DNA from 4 places in the Pseudomonas sp. FP603 genome. Region 2 is predicted to be linked to each of the others. Evidence: predicted binding sites of a transcription regulator. Region 2 holds the regulator's gene; each other region holds the start of a gene.

Region 1 (4,185 bases), 1.2 Mb from region 2:
ATCCAGCGTCAACGTTGGCACTTGCACACTGGCCGACAGAATCCCCAAGGCAATCGCCAGATCGAATCGCCCGCCGTCCTTCGGCAGATCGGCGGGAGCGAGATTCAAGGTGATACGCCGCGCCGGAAATTGCAGCCCCGAATTGATGATCGCGCTGCGTACTCGGTCCTTGCTTTCCTTCACGGCGGCTTCGGGCAAACCGACCATCGTCAGTGACGGCAAGCCGTTGGCCAGATGCACTTCTACGGTAACGGCGGGCGCTTCCACGCCAACCTGGGCGCGGCTGTGGACGATGGAGAGGGACATGGTCGTTCCTTGAGCTGACAGGGAACCGCTTCCTGCGGTTTTTGAAGGGTAGTCGTGGGCAGATGATTTAGCGTGGCGGCGGAGTAACCAAACTTTCGCAGGATGTTGCTGGGGGGCAAGCTGATTCCAGTCAGTTAAGCCGTAACGCGATCTGTAGCAGCTGCCGAAGGCTGCTACAAAGGTCACGTCGCGGCTGGTATTTGGGCGTAATCAACAGAGGAGCTAGATTTCTTTGTAGGACCGGGCCTGAATAGATGAAGGACTTCGGTGAAAGAGCTTGGACGCTCTTGTCGGATCGGGGTGGCTGCTTATGATCAAAGCTGATCAAGCCCTCAGGAGGGGATATGAGCAATTCTGGAATGCGGCCGATTCATCCTGGCGAAATCCTTGAAAAGGAGTTTCTTGAGCCGCTGGGTATTACAGCGGATGCTTTGGCTAGGTCGTTGAATGAGGTCGCGGGTGATGTGAGAGCTCTTGTGATGCAGGAGGGTGGTATCAGTCCTGAGCTCGCAAAGAAGCTCTCGCTCTGCCTGAAAACCACCCCCGAGTTCTGGCTAAACCTGCAATCGGCCTACGATCAGCGCAGAACCGAAATCGAGCGTGGTTGAGCTTCGGGAGCTTAAAAAGACTGCAGCACCCGCGAAGCACGCTTCCACCACGGCGCATTGACCCTACCTCGCGGTCGTTTCTCATTTGGCAGCAGTTGCGGAACATCCTGCAACCGAATCCACGGCTGGTTATTCCAGTGCAGCAAACTCAATGACATCTCCGGCCAGTTCAGCAAACTCAGGATCGGGCGCTCTGTTGAGGTGGGTTGCTGGGCGTCTCTGAGGGCTGGCACGACATCGTGGGTCAGCCATTCGCGCAGGCCTCGGTATTCGGGGCAGTAGTGGTAGATCAGTAACGCGTAGACGCCGGATTCGCTGATCAGCAGTGTGTTCTCTACTGTGCCGTGGATGAGCATTCGCACGGACTGGTGTTGGTCGGGGTCGAGTTTTCGTAACGCTCGTTCGTCGAGGAAAAGCCTTAGCAATCGGCCGAGGTCGCGGGCGCTGAACCAGGGCTGGTTTTCCAGGAGGCGGGCGTGGAGGTGGAGTTTGTGGCGGGTGAAGATGTGGGGGATTAGATAGTTTTCGTCCATGGTGCAGTTCTCGGGATCAAATGAAGAAAACTGCCTCTGATCGTCGCCAAACGAAAAAGGTGGCAGCCATGCGCGGGTTGGCGAACCGGTGACGCCCGAAAACCGGCAGACCCGAAGGTCTCCCACGCATAGCCGCCATAATTCGAGATGGGAACAAATTCCTCGGTCGAATGTGGTCGCGGTGCGTCGGGGTCTTCCAGGTCGCCAAACCCAGAGCTGAACATTCAGCTGGGGATGAGCATAGAAACTGGAGGCCTTACGACGCAATCGGACGGCGGTGGTGTTCTTTGTAGGAAGTTGCTGGGATGTTTGCGGGGCTTAAGATCAAAAGATCGCAGCCTTCGGCAGCTCCTACAGAAAACATTGAATGATCGTTCCCACGCTCTGCGTGGGAATGCATCCCGTGACGCTCTGCGTCACATCTGGAGCGGAACGCGGAGCGTCCCTGGCGGCATTCCCACGCAGAGCGCGGGAATGATCAGCTTACTCGGCGTCAGCAGGTGGGTTGAGCTTCGCTTCAAGCTCCGCCACTTTCGCTTCAAGGCTCTCCAACCGAGCCCGGGTCCGTGCCAGTACGACCATCTGGCTATCAAACTCTTCCCGGCTCACCAGGTCCAGCTTGCTGAAGCCGCTCTGCAACAGAGCCTTGAACTGGCTTTCGATTTCGCTTTTCGGCAGTGGGGTGTCGCCGCTGAAGAGGCGGGAGGCGGTGCCGCTCAGGGCGTCGAGGAAGTCTTTGGGCGCGAGCATGGGAAATGTTCCTGTCAACAATGGCGGGCAGTGTACCACGCAGTGTCTATAGTCAATCTCGGCGGCAACGGATGCACGCTTTTCGCGCATGTGGATGGGCGGCTGCGCACTGTTGTTGTGCGTAACCGTTGCGTCAATCGGCTGGAACGGCCTGCGGTAGCGGCCAAGGGCTTGAAATCAATGGGTTTTGGATAGATGGCAAGCTTTCTGCTTAGTCGCTGGTGACCCATGCACTGATGCAGTCGCTGTGACGAATGCAGTGCGCCAAGCGGAACGGGGGAAGTTTCGTGCGGAGTGGTTCGCTGGCGTCGGACGGGCAGGTAAGGCCGACGATGCGTTACAAAGCCAGGCACTGCGCTTAGACTTGAGTCGGGTTTGTTTTCCTGGGGCAAGTCCACCAATTCGGGAGAGAGTTTTCATGAAGCTAGTCACTGCCATCATCAAGCCGTTCAAACTGGACGACGTGCGCGAGTCGCTGTCCGAGATCGGCGTGCAGGGCATTACCGTTACTGAGGTCAAAGGCTTCGGTCGGCAGAAGGGTCACACCGAGCTGTATCGCGGCGCGGAGTACGTGGTCGATTTTCTGCCCAAGGTGAAGATCGATGTCGCCATTGACGACAAGGATCTGGACCGGGTTATCGAGGCGATAACCAAGGCCGCCAACACCGGCAAGATCGGTGACGGCAAGATCTTCGTGGTCAATCTGGAACAGGCGATTCGCATCCGTACCGGCGAAACCGATACCGACGCAATCTAAGCCGCCACAAACCCAACGCCCCAGGAGAAAACAATATGACTCTGCGTAAAATCGCAGGGCTAGGAGCCCTGTTGTCCCTCGTAATGCCCGGCCTGGCCATGGCGGCAGACGAAGTGGCGGCCCCAGTCCTCAATTCCGGCGATACCGCCTGGATGATGACCTCGACAGCCCTTGTGCTGTTCATGACCATTCCCGGTCTCGCGCTGTTCTACGGCGGCATGGTTCGCTCGAAAAACATTCTTTCCGTGATGATGCAGTGCTTCGCCATTACCGGTCTGATCAGCATTCTGTGGGTCATTTATGGCTACAGCATTGCGTTCGACACCACCGGCATGGAGCAGGGCGTCGTCAACTTCAACTCGTTCTTTGGCGGCATGGGCAAGGCGTTCCTCGCCGGTGTCACGCCTTCGAGCCTGACCGGTCCCGCGGCGCTGTTCCCCGAGGCGGTCTTCATTACCTTCCAGATGACTTTCGCCATCATCACCCCAGCGTTGATCGTCGGTGCTTTCGCCGAGCGGATGAAGTTCTCCGCCATGCTGATCTTCATGGGCATCTGGTTCACCCTGGTTTACGCACCGATTGCGCACATGGTCTGGTCCGGCAACGGCGGCCTGATGTGGGACTGGGGCGTGCTCGACTTCGCCGGCGGCACCGTGGTGCACATCAACGCCGGTGTGGCCGGTCTGATTGCCTGCCTGGTATTGGGCAAGCGTAAAGGCTTCCCGACCACCCCGATGGCCCCACACAACCTCGGCTACACCTTGATGGGCGCCGCGATGCTGTGGATTGGCTGGTTCGGCTTCAACGCCGGTTCCGCTGCCGCCGCTAACGGCACTGCCGGCATGGCGATGCTGGTCACCCAGATCGCCACCGCTGCTGCGGCGCTGGGCTGGATGTTTGCCGAGTGGATCACCCACGGCAAACCAAGCGCACTGGGTATCGCGTCGGGTGTTGTGGCCGGTCTGGTTGCAATCACTCCGGCGGCAGGCACCGTGGGCCCGATGGGCGCTCTGGTGATCGGTTTGGCGGCGGGCGTGGTGTGCTTCTTCTGCGCAACCACCCTGAAACGCAAACTCGGTTATGACGACTCCCTGGATGCCTTCGGCGTGCATGGCATCGGCGGTATCCTCGGTGCGATCCTGACCGGTGTGTTCGCGGCACCGGCCCTCGGTGGCTTCGGTACCGTCACCGACATTGGTGCACAAGTCTGGATTCAGTGCAAAGGCGTGGG
Region 2 (4,185 bases):
TGATTCAGCAGGCGCAGCTTGATGGTATCGCGTAACTGATACAGGTTCAGATTGGTGGTATTGACCTTGAGGTCGGCCAGATCGGCGATAGGCCCGAGCAGGTTGGTTTCGTCCTCTATCGCCTCCGCCAATGAGCGATTGGCGCTACTGAGCGGGTGACGACGGCGAGTTTCCGAAAAGCGTTTGAGCAAGGTTTCTTCGTCGGCGTCCAGGTACAGCACATCGCACTGGATATGCCGGCTGCGGACTTCTTCCAGCAATTCGGGAAACCGCGACAGGTGGCTTGGCAAGTTACGCGCATCGATGGACACGGCCACCAGCGGTTGTGCCAGTTCGGTATGAATCAGCGCGCGTTCGGCCAACTCCGGCAGCAGACCGGCAGGCAGGTTGTCGATGCAGTAATAGCCGTTGTCCTCGAGCACATCGAGGGCGGTACTTTTACCTGAGCCGGAGCGGCCGCTGACGATGATCAGGCGCATGATTAGTGACCGTTCTGCTCGTCCAGGACAACCTTGTACAAGGCTTCGTTGCTCGGGGCGCTGCGCAGTTTTTCGCGCACTTCCTTGCGATCAAGCATGCTGGCGATCTGGCGCAGCAGTTCCAGGTGTGCGTCGGTGGCGGCTTCCGGGACCAGCAGCACAAACAGCAGGTCAACCGGGGCTCCGTCGATGGCGTCGAAATCGATAGGCGCGTCCAGGTGCATCAAGGCACTGATGGGCGAGTCGCAGCCCTTTAGGCGGCAGTGGGGGATGGCGATGCCGTTGCCAAAACCGGTGGAACCGAGTTTTTCACGGGCAACCAGGCTCTCGAATACATCCTGCATGGCCAGATCCGGCACTTCTTTGTGGATAAGGTTGGCAATCTGTTCGAGGGCTTTCTTTTTACTGCCGCCCGGCACGTTCACGAGGGAACGGCCGGGGGTCAGGATGGTTTCAAGTCGGATCATGGGTTGGGGATGTTAACGACCGGTCGCGCCCTGGAGGAGGCTCTGGGTCTTTTCCTTATGCTTTTTGAGTTGGCGATCCAGCTTGTCGGTCAGCAGGTCGATGGCGGCATACATGTCCGTATGCTCGGCATTGGCGACCACTTCTCCGCCGGGAATATGCAGCGTGGCTTCGATCTTCTGCAGCAGTTTTTCGACGTTCATCGTGACTTGCACATTGGTGATCTTGTCGAAATGCCTCTCCAATCGGTCGAGTTTTTCGCCGATGTAGGTGCGCAGGGGTTCGGTCACTTCCAGTTGGTGTCCACTGATGTTGACTTGCATACAGCTTCTCCTTCGTTGCCAGTGCATAAAGCGGTAGATCAGATGATCTACCACTGGAACGCTGTGGCGTGGCTCTACATCAACCGCTTGCGTTCGCTCGAAGGCGCGATCCCGAGGGATTCGCGGTACTTGGCGACGGTGCGGCGAGCCACCTGAATGCCTTGTGCCTCCAGTAAACCAGCGATCTTGCTGTCACTCAACGGCTTTTTCTGATTTTCCGCGGCAACCAGTTTTTTGATGATCGCGCGGATCGCCGTGGACGAGCATTCACCGCCTTCGGAGGTACTGACGTGGCTGGAAAAAAAGTATTTCAGTTCATAGATGCCCCGTGGGGTATGCATGAATTTTTGCGTGGTTACCCGTGAAATCGTCGATTCATGCATGCCCACCGCTTCGGCGATGTCATGCAGCACCAACGGCTTCATGGCTTCGTCACCGTATTCAAGAAAGCCGCGCTGATGCTCGACGATTTGGGTGGCGACTTTCATCAAGGTTTCATTGCGGCTTTGCAGACTCTTGATGAACCAGCGAGCTTCCTGCAGTTGATTGCGCATGAAGGTGTTATCGGCGCTGGTATCGGCACGACGCACGAAACCGGCGTACTGGGCGTTGACCCGCAGGCGTGGCACCGACTCCTGATTCAGCTCCACCAGCCAGCGTTCGTTGTCCTTGCGCACAATCACGTCCGGAACAACGTATTCGGCTTCGGTGGACTCGATCTGCGAGCCCGGACGCGGATTGAGGCTCTGGACCAGTTCGATGACCTGGCGCAGCTCATCTTCCTTGAGCTTCATGCGGCGCATTAGCTGGCTGTAGTCGCGGCTGCCGAGCAGGTCGATGTAATCGGTGACCAGACGCTTGGCCTCTGCCAGCCAGGGGGTCTTGGCGGACAGCTGGCGCAGTTGCAGCAGCAGGCACTCACCGAGATTGCGGGCGCCGATGCCAGCGGGTTCGAATTGCTGGATGCGGTGCAGGACGGCTTCGATTTCGTCCAGTTCGATGTCCAGTTCCGGGTCGAACGCTTCGAGGATTTCCTCGAGGGTTTCGTCCAGGTAGCCCTGATTGTTGATGCAATCGATCAGGGTTACGGCGATCAGGCGATCGGTGTCGGACATCGGTGCAAGGTTCAGCTGCCAGAGCAAATGGCTTTGCAGGCTTTCACCGACCGACGTACGGGTGGTGAAATCCCACTCGTCGTCATCGTTGCTCGGCAGGCTGCTGGCGCTGGTCTGGTAGACGTCCTCCCAGGCGGTGTCGACGGGCAATTCGTTGGGAATTCGCTCGTTCCAGTCGCCTTCCTCTAGGTTATCCACCGTCGGGGCGGTTTCCTGGTAGGAGGGTTCCTGAACGTCGGCGTTGGGTTTCTGTTCGGCGCTATCGGCCAAGGGGTCTGCGTTATCGAAGTCGTCGCCTTCTTCTTGGCGTTCGAGCATCGGATTGGACTCCAGGGCCTCCTGGATTTCCTGTTGCAGGTCCAGGGTCGACAATTGGAGCAGGCGTATGGCCTGTTGCAGCTGCGGTGTCATCGTCAGCTGCTGGCCCATTCTCAAGACTAGCGATGGTTTCATGGCAGGGGCTTAACACCTTATTCGCCGGCGCACATGCGCCATCCACTACAGGGCGCCGAAGCGCCAAACATAAGCAAATTATATGCCCGAAACTGAAGTGTTTGCCTAGAGCGCTGTAACAATAAAAGGTTATTGATTTTTTTATTGAAGCGAGCGCCCTCTCGGCGACCCGGGCACCTCAGTGCTTACAGGCGGAACTCATGGCCCAGATACACTTCCTTGACCAGTTCATTGGCCAGGATGGTGGCAGAGTCACCTTCGGCGATCAGTTGACCATCGTTGACGATGTAGGCGGTTTCGCAGATATCCAGGGTTTCGCGGACGTTGTGGTCCGTGATCAGCACGCCAATGCCTTTGGCCTTGAGGTGATGAATGATCTGCTTGATGTCGCCTACCGAAATCGGGTCCACACCGGCGAAGGGTTCGTCGAGGAGGATGAATTTCGGATTGGTGGCCAGCGCTCGGGCGATTTCCACTCGGCGGCGTTCACCACCGGACAGGCTCATGCCGAGGTTGTCGCGGATGTGGTGGATGTGGAATTCCTGCATCAGGCTTTCCAGCTCTTGGCGACGACCGGCCTTGTCGAGTTCCTTGCGAGTCTCGAGGATGGCCATGATGTTGTCGGCCACCGACAGTTTGCGGAAGATCGACGCTTCTTGCGGAAGATAGCCGATACCCGCCTTCGCACGACCGTGCATCGGCTGGTGGCTGACGTCCAGGTCATCGATCAGTACGCGGCCCTGATCGGCCTGTACCAGGCCGACAATCATATAGAAGCACGTGGTTTTACCGGCGCCGTTAGGACCAAGCAGGCCGACGATCTGACCGCTGTCGATAGACAGGCTGACGTCGCGCACGACCTGACGGCTCTTGTAGCTCTTGGCCAGATGCTGAGCTTTCAGAGTTGCCATTACTGGGCCTTTTGCTCGTCGGTTTTCTTCTTCGGCTGGATCACCATGTCGATGCGAGGACGCGACTCGGTGACCTTGTTACCCGTGGCGCGACCGGCGCTCGCAAGCTTTTTGACCGTGTCGTAGACGATTTTCTCGCCTTGGGTGACGTTGTTGTCCTTGTCGATGACTTTGGCGCGATCGATCAGCACGACGCGGTTTTGCGAGGCGTGGTACTGAATAGTTACGCCGTAGCCCTGAACCGGCTTGGTGTCGCCCGCCGTTTGCAGTTGCTCGAAGTAGGCGAGGTTGCCCACCGAAGTCACTACGTCGATGTCGCCGGCCGGGGTACGGGTGATGGTCACGGTATTGCCGGTGACCTTCATCGAGCCTTGGGTGATGATCACGTCGCCTTTGTAGGTGGCAACGCCATTCTTGTCGTCCAGTTGGGCATCGTCGG
Region 3 (4,185 bases), 790 kb from region 2:
CAGCAGAGGACAGTGGCCAAAGATCTCGTGGAAAATGTCAGGCTCTTGCAGGTAATCCAGCTCTTCGCGTGTACGAATAAAGGTCGCCACCGGAAACTGCTTGCTCGCCAGCAATTCGAAAAAGGTCTGGAAGGGAATCAGTGCGGGTACTCGGGCAACTTGCCAGCCGGTGGTTTCACCGAGGACTTTGTTGATCTCACCCAGTTGCGGGATGCGGTCGTGGGGCAGACCGAGTTTTTCGATACCGTCCAGGTATTCCTGGCACGCACGACCCTCGACCACTTTCAGTTGGCGAGTGATCAGCGTGTTCCACACCGCGTGTTCTTCGGCGGGGTAGTCGATAAAACCTTGCGCATCGGGCTCACGAGCCACGTATTGCGTCTGCTTCATGCTGCTCTCCTGCTAGGGGATACGTTCTTGTTTTATGTCCTGCTCTGGAATTATTGATACGCCAAGGTATGCGACTTTGCAGCAGGTGTTCCGCGCCTTATGTAGGAAAAAGCCATGCGTTTCGTAAAGTATTCGTTACGGTTTGGCTGCTGTGGCGTAAGTATTGATATTTCCATGTTTGAAATGGATCGTGGGTGTCACATAATCTTGACGACTAACTTGGCGTTCGCGCAGAAATTTCCTTGCGTCGGGCCTCGATTCCCCTGTTACGGGCCTTTATATGCGTATCAAAGTCCACTGCCAGAACCGCATCGGTATCCTGCGCGACATTCTCAACCTGTTGGTCGAGTACGGGATCAACGTCGCCCGCGGCGAGGTGGGCGGTGAGCACGGCAATGCTATCTATCTGCACTGCCCGAACCTGATCAATATTCAGTTCCAGGCGTTGCGTCCGAAGTTCGAGGCGATTGGTGGGGTGTTCGGCGTCAAACGCGTAGGGCTGATGCCCAGCGAGCGTCGGCACATGGAGCTCAATGCCTTGCTCGGTGCCCTGGAGTTTCCGGTGCTGTCGATCGACATGGGCGGCTCCATCGTCGCGGCCAACCGTGCGGCGGCGCAGTTGCTCGGGGTGCGGGTGGACGAGGTGCCCGGGATTCCATTGTCGCGGTACGCCGAGGATTTCGATTTGCCGGAGCTGGTGCGCGCGAACAAGTCGCGGATCAACGGCTTGCGGGTCAAGGTCAAGGGTGACGTGTTTCTCGCCGACATCGCGCCGCTGCAATCGGAGCATGACGAAAGCGAGGCCATGGCCGGTGCGGTGTTGACGTTGCACCGGGCGGACCGGGTGGGTGAGCGCATCTATAACGTGCGCAAGCAGGAATTGCGCGGCTTCGACAGCATTTTCCAGAGCTCGAAAGTGATGGCTGCGGTGGTTCGCGAAGCGCGGCGCATGGCGCCGCTGGATGCGCCGCTGTTGATCGAAGGCGAAACCGGCACCGGCAAAGAGTTGTTGGCGCGGGCTTGTCACCTGGCGAGCCCGCGTGGGCAATCACCGTTGATGGCGCTCAATTGCGCCGGCTTGCCGGAGTCCATGGCCGAGACCGAATTGTTCGGTTACGGCCCCGGCGCCTTCGAAGGGGCACGGGCCGAAGGCAAGCTCGGGCTGTTGGAACTGACGGCGGGCGGTACGCTGTTTCTCGATGGCGTCGGCGAAATGAGCCCGCGCTTGCAAGTGAAATTGCTGCGCTTTCTGCAGGACGGTTGCTTCCGTCGTGTCGGCAGTGATGAAGAGGTTTATCTGGATGTGCGGGTGATCTGCGCGACTCAAGTGGACTTGTCCGAGTTGTGCGCTCGCGGTGAGTTTCGCCAGGATTTGTACCACCGTTTGAACGTGCTCTCGCTGCACATTCCGCCGCTGCGCGAATGCCTCGACGGACTGGCGCCGCTGGTGGAGCACTTCCTCGATCAGGCCAGTCGGCAGATCGGTTGCCCGTTGCCGAAACTGGCGCCGGCGGCGATGGAACGGCTCAGTCACTATCACTGGCCGGGTAACGTGCGGCAGTTGGAAAACGTACTGTTCCAGGCGGTTTCCCTGTGTGACGGCGGCACCGTCAAAGCCGAGCACATTCGTCTGCCGGACTACGGCGTGCGTCAGCCGCTTGGCGATTTTTCCCTTGAGGGCGGCTTGGACGAGATTGTCGGGCGCTTTGAAAAAGCGGTGCTGGAGCGTTTGTATTCCGAGCATCCGAGCAGTCGGCAACTGGGCAAGCGGTTGGGGGTTTCGCATACGACCATTGCCAATAAGTTGCGTGAGTATGAGGTCGGCAAGACCGAGTCATAACAGGCATGTGCGGTGTTTGTGCTGGCCTCTTCGCGGGCAAGCCCGCTCCCACAGGTTTCTTTGTTGTTCACAAATACTGTGTTCACCGAAGATCCTGTGGGAGCGGGCTTGCCCGCGAAGAGGCAAGCACTGCCAACACCTCGGTCAAGCCTTGCCACCAACCGGCATAACACCGCCGGTTTTTCGTCTTCGACACATTCCCCCCAATCCCCTCCGATCCCTCAAGTCCTTTGTTTGCCGGGCCCTGCGCCGCCAGAAAAAAGTTGGTCTGCAAATTGCTTATGGCTCAGCAGTACAGCGGTGGGCGGCAAACGTCCGGCATGCAGAGGAAAGAGTGTGGACAAGTACCTTTATGTGGCAATGACCGGCGCCAGCCAGAATGCACTGGCGCAGAAGGCTCATGCCAACAACCTGGCGAACATCTCTACCAACGGTTTTCAGAAAGACCTGGAACAGGCCCGTTCGATGCCGGTGTTTGGTGACAGCTTTCCGGCGCGTGCGTTTGCCATGAGCGAACGTCCGGCCACCGACTTCTCCCCGGGTGCGCTGGTGCAAACCGGTCGCGACCTCGACGTCGCGGTGCAGGGTAACGGCTGGATCGCCGTGCAGAACCCCGATGGCGGTGAAAGCTACGTGCGCACCGGCAGCCTGAACGTTGACGCGCTGGGCGTGCTGCGTGCTGGCAACGGTATGCCGGTGGTAGGCAACGGCGGGCCGATTGCCGTGCCGCCCGAGCAGCAAATCGAAGTCGGCGAAGACGGCACCATCAGCATCCGTGCGATGGGTGAAGGCCCTCGCGTGATGGCCGAAGTCGACCGCATCAAACTGGTCAACCCGGACTTCAAGAACATGACCAAAGGCCTGGACGGTTCGATCCACACCAAGGATGGCAAGCCGGCGCAGGCCGATGCCAACGTCAAACTGGTGTCCGGGTTCCTTGAGTCGAGCAACGTCAATGCTGTGGAAGAAATGACCTCGGTGCTGGCGCTGGCCAAGCAGTTCGAGCTGCACATCAAGATGATGAACACCGCCAAAGACGATGACCAGGCCATGGCTCGGGTCTTGCAGATCAGCTAATTATCAGAACGTCGCGCCGTAAAACAGGCGCACGAGGAGAATCGAATGCTTCCGGCTCTATGGGTTGCCAAAACAGGTCTGTCCGCCCAGGACACCAACCTCACCACCATTTCCAACAACCTGGCGAACGTATCGACCACGGGTTTCAAACGTGACCGCGCCGAGTTCCAGGACTTGCTGTACCAGATCAAACGCCAGCCAGGCGCCCAGTCGACCCAGGACAGTGAATTGCCGTCGGGTCTGCAAGTGGGTACCGGTGTGCGCATTGTCGGCACCCAGAAAAACTTCACCGCTGGTAGCTTGCAAACAACCGAGCAGCCGCTTGACCTGGCCGTCGATGGTCGCGGTTTCTTCCAGATTCTGCAGCCGGATGGCACCACGGCCTACACCCGTGACGGTACCTTCCACCTGGACTCCAACGGTCAGATCGTGAACGCCAGCGGCTTCGCCCTGGAGCCGGCGATTGTCATTCCGAACGACGCCCAGACGTTCACCGTCGGCCGTGACGGCACCGTGTCTGTCACTGTTGCCGGCAACCCGGCCTCCCAGGTGATCGGCAACCTGCAAACCGCCGACTTCATCAACCCGGCCGGTCTGCAAGCGGTGGGTAACAACCTGTTCCTGGAAACCGCTGCCAGTGGCGCGCCGCAAGTCGGCACCCCGGGCCTCGCCGGTTTCGGCACCACGCTGCAGAACACCCTGGAAACGTCCAACGTCAGCACCGTTGAAGAGATGGTCAACATGATCACCACTCAGCGCGCCTACGAGATGAACTCCAAGGTGATCTCCACCGCCGACCAGATGCTCTCGTTCGTAACGCAGAATCTGTAATCAAGTCTATGAGGCGGCCATGAGGTCGCCTGCAACACCGTGAGGTA
Region 4 (4,185 bases), 2.0 Mb from region 2:
GTTGATTTCTTCAAGGCTGGTGATGCCTTGCATGGCCTTGAGCAGGCCCGAAGTACGCAGGTCGTTGAAGCCGTCCTTACGCATCTGGATGTCGATTTCCAGTGAGTTGCCTTCGGCCATGATCAGCCGTTGCAGGTCTGGGGTGTTCTTTACCACTTCATAAATCCCTACTCGCCCTTTGTAACCGCTGTTGCACTGATCGCAACCGATCGGTTCATAGATCGTGAACGAGCCGATGCGTTCCTCGGGAAAGCCTTCTTTGAGCAACGCCTCGCGGGGAATCTCGATGGGCTTTTTGCAATGACTGCACAGTTTGCGCGCCAGGCGCTGAGCGATGATCAGGCTGACCGAGGTCGCGATGTTGAAGCCCTGAATCCCCATGTTGTGCAGGCGTGTCAGGGTTTGCGCGGCGCTGTTGGTGTGTAGGGTGGAAAGTACCATGTGCCCGGTCTGGGCAGCCTTGATGGCGATTTCGGCGGTTTCGAGGTCGCGGATTTCGCCGACCATGATCACGTCCGGGTCCTGACGCAGAAACGAGCGCAGCGCCTGGGCGAAATCCAGTCCTTGCCTGGGATTGACGTTGACCTGGTTGATGCCTTCCATGTTGATTTCTACCGGGTCTTCGGCGGTGGAGATATTGATGTCGACGGTGTTGAGGATGTTCAACCCTGTATAGAGCGACACGGTCTTGCCCGAGCCGGTGGGACCGGTCACCAGAATCATCCCTTGTGGCTGCTTGAGGGCGGCCATGTACAGGTCTTTCTGGTCGGGTTCGTAACCGAGGGCATCGATGCCCATTTGGGCACTGGACGGGTCGAGGATCCGGATCACCACCTTCTCGCCCCACAGGGTTGGCAGGGTGTTGACCCGGAAGTCGATGGAGTTGCTTTTGGACAGGCGCATCTTGATTCGCCCGTCCTGGGGTTTGCGCCGTTCGGAGATGTCGAGACTGGCCATGACCTTCAGCCGCGAAGCAATGCGGTTGGCCAGTTGTGTCGGCCTTGCGACCTCTCGCAGCATGCCATCGGTGCGCATCCGCACGCGGTAGATTTTTTCATAGGGCTCGAAATGCAGGTCGGAAGAACCGCTCTTGATCGCGTCGAGCAGCATCTTGTGGACGAAGCGCACCACGGGCGCATCATCGGTATCTTGCCCCGGGATGGAATCCTGGTGCTGGTCATCGACCGACTCGATGTCCAGCCCGTCGAGGTCGACATCGGCCATGTCTTCCAGACCGGTGGAGGGGTTGTCGAAGAATTTTTCGATGGCGTCGCTGAGCTTGTCTTCCTCCACCAGAATGGCTTCGGTGCTCAGCCCGGTGCTGAACTGGATGTCGTTGATGGCTTGATGATTGGTCGGGTCGGAAATCCCCACGAACAGCTTGTTACCCCGTCGCCAGAGGGGCAGGGCGTGGTGCTGGCGGATCAGTTTCTCGCTGACCAGCCCTCGGGGTTGGGTGTCCTTGTCCAGGCAATTGAGGTCCAGCAGGGCCATGCCGAAATGCTCCGAGGCCACCTCGGCGACTTGCCAGCTCTTCAGCAGTTTGTTTTGCACCAGATAGCTGACCAGCGAGATTCGATTGCGTTGGGCTTGTTGATACGCCTGTTGCGCACTTTGATCAGTGATCAGCTCGGCCAGTACCAATTGCTTGGCCAGACCGCTAAGGGCAATGTCATTCATTGGGATACCGGCCGCAGACAGTTAATGACTTATAGCCTAGTCAAGCAGTGGAACCAAACCGGCCGGGGTGAGGTGACAAAAAGTGTCAGATAGTGCGGTTCCTTGGAGTAGGAAAGGTCTTTGCCGCGATCTCGCGCCCAGCAGGCAGGGGCGCGCGCGGCTTGGCATGACCTGTGCTGTGCCTTGTTCAGATCATGAGATTTCGACTCATGCATGGAGCCTGTCTATGAAAAATCAAAAAGGTTTTACTCTGATTGAACTGCTGATCGTGGTGGCGATCATCGGGATTCTGGCGACGTTTGCATTGCCACAGTATTCGAAGTACCAGGCGCGGGCGAAGGTCACTGCCGGCCTTGCAGAAATATCGGCACTGAAGGTGCCTTTCGAAGACATCATCAACCAAGGCACCAACCCTACCCTCGAACTGATCGGCGGTACGACGACTACAGGCAATTGCACGATTACGGCAACAGGTACCGCCTCTTCCGGTGTTGGCAGTATTGGCTGCACGATTCTCAATGCCCCGGGACCGGTGCTCAGCAAAACCATTACGCTTTCACGCACACTCGCTGGCGGCTGGACTTGCGCCACTACGGTTGAACAGGAATACGCTCCTAAAGGCTGCACTGGTGCTGCTGCCGCTGGCTCTTGATCCATTGTCATCCTGCCAATGCCCCGCCTTTCACGACGCGGGGTATTTTTTTGCTCGTCATTTGAGGAGCGCACCAATAATCAAGAAAACCCCCCGACAATTCATGGCCTTAGGCCGGCGTTAAAACCCGCAAGTTGCATGTAGATAATTTCGCAGTCATGCAATTTGCATGATTTCGGAAATTATCATTGTGGTTAACTTGTTGATTTAAACGGTTTTATTTTTTATGTCGCTGTTGGCACAGCGTTCGCACTACCTCCTGTAACCCTGCTGACAAGACACGCAGCAGACTTTCCAGAAATACAGGAGTTACTCGTATGAAGAAGTTCGCTATCGCTGCCGCTACTGCTACCGCGTTGACCCTGACCATGGCCAACGCTGCATTTGCACAGACCACCCAAGCGACTCAGGCACCCATGATGCTGGCCGCCGGTGAAGTCACTGAAGCGAAAGAGGATGTTTCCGATACCTGGATCACAACCAAAGTCAAAGCAGACCTGGTAACCGAAAAAGGCATCCCCGGCACCGACATCAAGGTCGAAACCAACAAAGGCGTTGTATCCCTGTCTTCCACCACTGTGCTGACAGATGCTCAGAAAGCCACCGCCGTGCAAATCGCCAAGAACATCAAAGGCGTCAAAGCGGTGTCCGCTGACGGCCTGAAATCGGAGTAAAACAAGGCTTCTCGCCTGGACCGGGAGAAGGTGCGGTAGGCGGGCCGAGTCATACGTCTGCCGCTACTTGAGAGTTCATGCGAAGGCCACAAGGATGTGGCCATTACAGGCCCCGGCATTCGTGTCGGGGCCTGTTCTATTGGGAACAACGCAAAAACAACTGTGGGAGTGGATTCAATTCCCACGCTTGCTGGTGATTCGAACCAACCGGTTGCCTTCAAAGCGCAGGTACTGGTACATCCCGCTGTTGGGCCCGTAGGTCCATTCCTCGACCTGAAACTCTTCCCGCCGATTGGCACTACGCTTGTAGCCCAACAAGTCGCGGGCAACCGGCTCTCCGCATTTCTGCAGCACTTCGCCGGACCTGTCCCCCACGCTGATCAATTGACTGCCGCAGCGCAAGGTATCGGCCGCTGCTGTCTGGCCGGCAACCAGCAACAGAGCCAGGCTCAAAAGCCAACGTGCGCCCATCACTCGGCATCCAGATGCATGGGGGTGATAACGCGGCCATCGCTTTGTGCCTCACCGAGGCTGGCGTCGATGAAGTACACGCGGTCATCGGCCAATTGACCCTTGTCCACCAGAAAATCCTTGATGCTGCTGGCCCGTTCTTGCCCCAGTTGACGTAACAGAACTTCGCTGGAGCTCCAGAAGGCGATCACGCTTTCACGCATTTTTTTGCTGCGTTCTTCCTTGCCCAGGTCCTTCCATTCGGCGGGCGGCTGGGTCTTCAGGCGTGTGCGGTAGATCCCTTCGAGCAGCGGGCCTTTCTCGCTGTCCGGCACTTCCAGCAATGAGGCCTGGGCCGGCACCTTGTCACCGCGACGCTGGAGCATCTTGTAGTAGTTGTACTGGTATTCCCGTTCCAGGCGTTGCTCGGCAATCAGCGGACCATCGCTGCTCTTGGCTGCAGTGCCTTCGATTTCCAGGCGCAGGGCCGGACGTTCCTTGAGCGCCTGGGACAGCTTGACCAGCGCCGCTTCGGCGTCTTTGCTCAGGTCGCTTGAGCCCGGTGCGAATGCCACTGTGCCCAAGTCTTCCGAACCACCGCCGCTGACCAGCCCGCCAATCATTTTGAATGGCGCGGCGGCGGCTTTCACGATCAGGTTGCGCAGGGTCTGCCAGATAATAGGCATGACACTGAACTGTGGGTTGTTCAGGTCGCCGCTCACCGGTAGC

The links. The regulator sigma-54, encoded in region 2, starts transcription at its own class of promoters, with help from an activator protein. The targets are predictions, from matches to a motif close to ANTGGCATNNANNTTGCTNT.
Region 1: glnK (P-II family nitrogen regulator) is a predicted target of sigma-54. The motif match lies at 2,392-2,411, and genes of this name have one in related genera.
Region 3: PSH65_RS23630 (flagellar basal body rod protein FlgF) is a predicted target of sigma-54. The motif match lies at 2,493-2,512, and genes of this name have one in related genera.
Region 4: PSH65_RS04785 (pilin) is a predicted target of sigma-54. The motif match lies at 1,841-1,860, and genes of this name have one in related genera.

Annotation. Positions count from the first base shown of each region.
Region 1 covers NZ_CP117431.1:247,023-251,207, forward strand. The annotation lists gene PSH65_RS01100 (YifB family Mg chelatase-like AAA ATPase) at 1-306, opposite strand, end outside; gene PSH65_RS01105 (HigA family addiction module antitoxin) at 651-914, shown strand; gene PSH65_RS01110 (Bro-N domain-containing protein) at 926-1,447, opposite strand; gene PSH65_RS01115 (accessory factor UbiK family protein) at 1,931-2,197, opposite strand; gene glnK (P-II family nitrogen regulator) at 2,616-2,954, shown strand; gene PSH65_RS01125 (ammonium transporter) at 2,990-4,185, shown strand, end outside.
Region 2 covers NZ_CP117431.1:5,907,079-5,911,263, reverse strand. The annotation lists gene rapZ (RNase adapter RapZ) at 1-479, opposite strand, end outside; gene ptsN (PTS IIA-like nitrogen regulatory protein PtsN) at 482-946, opposite strand; gene hpf (ribosome hibernation-promoting factor, HPF/YfiA family) at 959-1,267, opposite strand; gene PSH65_RS27395 (RNA polymerase factor sigma-54) at 1,342-2,835, opposite strand; gene lptB (LPS export ABC transporter ATP-binding protein) at 3,021-3,746, opposite strand; gene lptA (lipopolysaccharide transport periplasmic protein LptA) at 3,746-4,185, opposite strand, start outside.
Region 3 covers NZ_CP117431.1:5,116,719-5,120,903, reverse strand. The annotation lists gene phhA (phenylalanine 4-monooxygenase) at 1-390, opposite strand, end outside; gene PSH65_RS23635 (sigma-54-dependent phenylalanine hydroxylase transcriptional regulator PhhR) at 671-2,230, shown strand; gene PSH65_RS23630 (flagellar basal body rod protein FlgF) at 2,567-3,307, shown strand; gene flgG (flagellar basal-body rod protein FlgG) at 3,353-4,138, shown strand.
Region 4 covers NZ_CP117431.1:1,010,728-1,014,912, forward strand. The annotation lists gene pilB (type IV-A pilus assembly ATPase PilB) at 1-1,680, opposite strand, end outside; gene PSH65_RS04785 (pilin) at 1,907-2,332, shown strand; gene PSH65_RS04790 (BON domain-containing protein) at 2,650-3,006, shown strand; gene PSH65_RS04795 (DUF2845 domain-containing protein) at 3,181-3,477, opposite strand; gene PSH65_RS04800 (DUF748 domain-containing protein) at 3,477-4,185, opposite strand, start outside.